DNA from 2 places in the Salimicrobium salexigens genome. Region 1 is predicted to be linked to the other one. Evidence: riboswitches for the same ligand, from Rfam matches in the RefSeq annotation. Region 1 holds a riboswitch; the other holds the start of a gene.

The links. Region 1 has a riboswitch for thiamine pyrophosphate ahead of BW931_RS10570 (YkoF family thiamine/hydroxymethylpyrimidine-binding protein). Riboswitches for the same ligand answer to the same signal wherever they lie in the genome.
Region 2: another riboswitch for thiamine pyrophosphate. It lies ahead of BW931_RS07175 (thiamine phosphate synthase); the one in region 1 lies ahead of BW931_RS10570 (YkoF family thiamine/hydroxymethylpyrimidine-binding protein).

The regions. Positions count from the first base shown of each region.
Region 1 covers NZ_FTOK01000008.1:78,656-80,844, forward strand. The annotation lists gene BW931_RS10565 (ECF transporter S component) at 1-299, opposite strand, end outside; gene BW931_RS10570 (YkoF family thiamine/hydroxymethylpyrimidine-binding protein) at 296-892, opposite strand; TPP riboswitch at 977-1,079, opposite strand; gene BW931_RS10575 (SDR family oxidoreductase) at 1,166-1,813, opposite strand; gene BW931_RS10580 (NAD(P)-dependent oxidoreductase) at 1,828-2,189, opposite strand, start outside.
Region 2 covers NZ_FTOK01000005.1:37,370-39,558, forward strand. The annotation lists gene thiO (glycine oxidase ThiO) at 1-584, opposite strand, end outside; gene BW931_RS07175 (thiamine phosphate synthase) at 577-1,215, opposite strand; TPP riboswitch at 1,312-1,422, opposite strand; gene BW931_RS07180 (pyridoxamine 5'-phosphate oxidase family protein) at 1,643-2,158, shown strand.

The DNA.
Region 1 (2,189 bases):
TCCGCACCGAGACCCTGGATCATTCCGCTGATCAGAAGCATGGGACCTGCTGCGTTCCCGAGCAGTACTTCGACAGTAGCCGCAATGGTTTCGGAAAGAAAAGCGGCGCCGGGTTTTCTGATAATATAAGCAGCGATAATAGAAACGATGAACCAGATGCCGAAGATAAAGTCATAACCGATTGGTCCGAAGAAACCCGTCAGTATTTTCCCCACAGGGAGAAAAGCGAGGTAAACGACTGCGAATACGACGGAAAGTACCGACATGACCACTATTTCCTTCAGTTTCCAATTCTTCATTTATTTCCTCTTTCCTGGGATGGACTGTTTGCGGACATCGCTACAGTCATTACGGTATGGGAAGAACCACTTTTCTCTGTGTCGCTGAACACTTCTTCAAGACCTTTGAACATCGTATTCGTATCCCCTGACAGCTTAGTGGCATAGTGAGCTTCGGAGACCTCAATCCCACTTTCTTTCATACGTTCAATCCCCTTGTATATAACGTCCATATAATTTCCGCCACCCATCGGGTAAAGGGAGAATTTTGCGCCGGTGTACTGATCCAGATCCCACAGCCCGTTTTCCGGCTTTTCTTTATGCCCGGTATATTGGTCACCCTCGGAATCTCCCGGGCACCCGACAGAAAACGTTGCATTCAGGGCTGTGTGTACCCCTGTTTCGGCTACACGCAGGAACACTGCCCGCGTCACGTCAAATACGTGCTCGATATCCCCGCGTACCGTCGTCGTCACTTCATCCGTATTCATCCATACTTTTGAAGTATCGATTTTTTCCAGAGCTCCCTTGATCTTTTCCTTGAAGTCATCACTCATCGGGTGAACCGAAAAAGAGCATCCTGCAATTTTCACATTTTCCTGCTGCTGACTCATACATAATTCCTCCTTTTAATAAAACAAAAAAGACTGCATCCGATTCGCGGGACGCAGTCTGTATCATTAAAAGAGTTTGCCGTTTTTATTCAGACTGCACTTCCCCACGCTGGTACTAACCAGATCGGGTCCAAAGGGTCAGAATTCAATTCTTCTCAGCCGTGAGCCGGCTCCCCCAGTGCATGAAACGATATGCAGTTTTTTGTTGTTTGAATTTATCATAAAGCATGCAGAAAATTTTGTAAACCGTCGTTTTCCGCTCGATATTTACGTTTACACCATTTTCAGAGCTTCCATTACGGGAGATTCGCCTTTCGTAACCTGAAACTCCTTGTTAACAAGATGAGGACTGTTCAACGTCTCCACTATAACTTTCGCGACATCTTCCCGCGGGACTTCGTCGCGCGGAATTTCCTCGCCTGCGTTCACTTTCCCCGTACCTTCGTCATTGGTAAGGCGGCCCGGATGGATGATGGTATACTCCAGACCGGAAGCGCGGAGCCATTCGTCCGCATAAAACTTACAGGCCGCATACGGACGGAAGTCTTCACTTCCCCAGCTGCCGCGCCTCGTATCGAAAGAGCTGATAAGAGCAAAGCGGCTTACGCCTTTCTGTTTCGCTGCTTCCATCATTTTCGCGGCTCCGTCCAGATCTATCATGATGGTTTTATCCTTCCCGGTATGAGGTCCGGACCCGGCAGCAAACACGACGGCATCCACGTCATCCATCAATGCGGCAAGCACATCGATTTCATCTTCCAGATCCGCAACAGCCACTCCTGCACCCAGGTTTTCAAAAAAGGATGCCTGTGTTTTATCGCGGATCATCGCTTTAGCTTCGAACTGTTCACTTTCCTGAAGCAGACGGACGAGATGTTTTCCTATCTGACCGTTCGCTCCGGCAACAAGAACTTTTTTCATATAATCCCGCCTTTCTAGTTACTTACAACAGGTGACTCCCTTACATAGTCGTTTGTTTCTGCCAAGTCTGCGAGAAATTGGGCTACGCTCGCACGCGACACACTCATTCCTACTTCATGTTTTCCTAAATAACCGATTTTAAGCGGCTTCTCCGCTTTGTCCGTAAGGAAGCCGGCACGTACCAGTGTCCAGCCCAGATCCGTACTCCGGATAGCTGTGGCCATACGTTCAATTTCACGCTGATTGTTGGCAAAGCCGAGGCGCAGTGCGGAAGCGACCGCATTTCGGCGGTAGTCTTTCTCGTCATTCGGGTCCTTGACGATGCCCGTCGTAATACCGACAAACCGTTTTGTTCCTGTTTCTCCCATCGTTTCTA
Region 2 (2,189 bases), on a different contig from region 1:
CCGGAGGTTGTTTTGACTCCGGTTACGTGTCTGTTTTCGGTCAGAACATCCAGCACTTCCGTATGTTCCATAATCTCTGTACTGAATTCAACGGATGCATGTGCCAGTGCTTTTGTTAACGATGGGGCATTGACCTGGCCGTCTCCGGGCATGTAGAGTCCCCCTGTAACGGAGAGGTGGGAAAGACGGGGTTCTCTCTCCTGTAACCGGCTTCGTGAAAGCCATTCCGAACAATCTCCCGAACGTTGCTGACGTTCATTCTCCCGTTTTAACTGTTTCGCTTCTTCTTCGGTACGGGCGACTCTGACTATGCCATTTTGAATCAGTTCAATGTCTATGCCGCTGACAGATTCCAGTTCTTCTGCTAAAGAAGGGAACATTTCTCTGCTTTCACGAGCGAGCCGGGAGAGCGGGCTGTCAGGACCCACTTCGTTCTGCGCCCCCAGCATTCCGGCTGCAGCTCTGGAGGCTTTTTGTCCGATTTCCTCCTTTTCTATTATGAGCACGCGATAGTTTCTTTTAGAGAGTTGAAAAGCGATCGAGCTACCGATAACACCTCCGCCTGCAATAATAACGTCATACATTTCCTGCGCCTCCTTTGCGTATCGCTTCTCTGTAGGCCACAGCTTTTTCAACGGGATCATCAGCTAGCAGCACACCGGACAGAACGGCAACTCCACTGGCACCGGCTTCCATCACGACGTTGGTATTTTCCGGAGTAATTCCACCAATTGCTAAAACAGGCACTCTTACATGCTGCACGACTTTTTTCAGTTCTCTTATACCTTTAGGGGACAATCCGGGTTTCGAACTGCTGGTGAAAACGTGACCGAAGATTAAATAATCAGCGCCATCGTGCCAGGCTCTGACGGCTTCCTGTACGGAGCAGCCGATCGTCAAATCCGGATAAAGGCGACGAACTTTCACCTGATTCATGCTTGCATGAGTGAGTTGTACCCCTTTAGCCTTTACCTTGTCGGCGATGGTCGCCCGGTGGTTAAGAATAAGTTTATGCATGGGCATTCCCACGGAATAAAGCTGCTGGGTAAAACATATCATCTGTCTATCGCTCCATTCTTTTTCCCGGAGATGTACAGAATCCACATAGGGGAGCACCTGACCTATTATTCTCATCAGCTCTTCACCAGGCTGCTGACCAGTGGAGATGACATGAAGTTTTCCTATACTGTCCTGACCTGGTTGCTCAAGTTTCACTGAGACCCCCCTTTATCGTTTTTTGAAATTAAAAAAGTCACTTTCCTGGTAAAAGAAAAGTGACTTTGAACGTATGATTAAACAAAAAATAGCAAAAATATCGTCCGCACACTTCCCTTCGCCGGTATCAACCGTATCAGGTTCCGAGGGTCTCAAAGTCGATTACTCTGATCTCAGCCTTTTGAAAAGGCACCCCTAGTGATTTATATTAAATTGTAAGTAAAATTCTAACATTTGTACAAGTATTGTCAACAGTGTGTTTTTTAACATTCATTTTTATAGTTACTCCTGTTTTTCATAGCTTTCACATACCGAAGCTGTAAAAGCGTAATGTACAAGTTCGGGCAGCAAGTGTAACTGCTTCTACAACAGGGAATAGTAAGGGTGGATATCAAAACATGCCTGGCACCAGAAGGAGGAAGATATGATGACTGATAAACATTCGGAAAATGAAGAAACCCTTAAGCAGATCAAAGAACTCATCAAAGATGAAAAAGTGGCGATGCTGACGACCGTATCTCCGGAGGGCAGATTGAGTTCCCGTCCGATGCACACCCAGGAAGTATTGCTGGACGAGGAAGAATTCTGGTTTATCACGGAGAAAGATACAGATAAATACAGGGATATCGGTAATAACCCTTCGGTGAATCTGGCCTACGCCGGCAGTTCCTACGTGTCCATCAGTGGAACGGCTGAATTCGTGCAGGACGTGAAGAAGAAGAAAGAGTACTGGAATAAAATTGTCGAAAAAGTACTGAATGCTTCGGCCGAAGACCCGAACGTTGTGCTTGTAAAAGCGACTCCTGACGTTGCTGAATACTGGGAAGCAGGTGTGAACGTCAAAACCGTTAAAGAATTCGTGAAAAAGATGGCCAGCAGCAATTCCATGGACGACAAGAATAAACTGAAAGACACCGTCCATTTCGACGAAAATTCGAACTAGATACGATCATTTTTCTGAAAACAGAGAATCC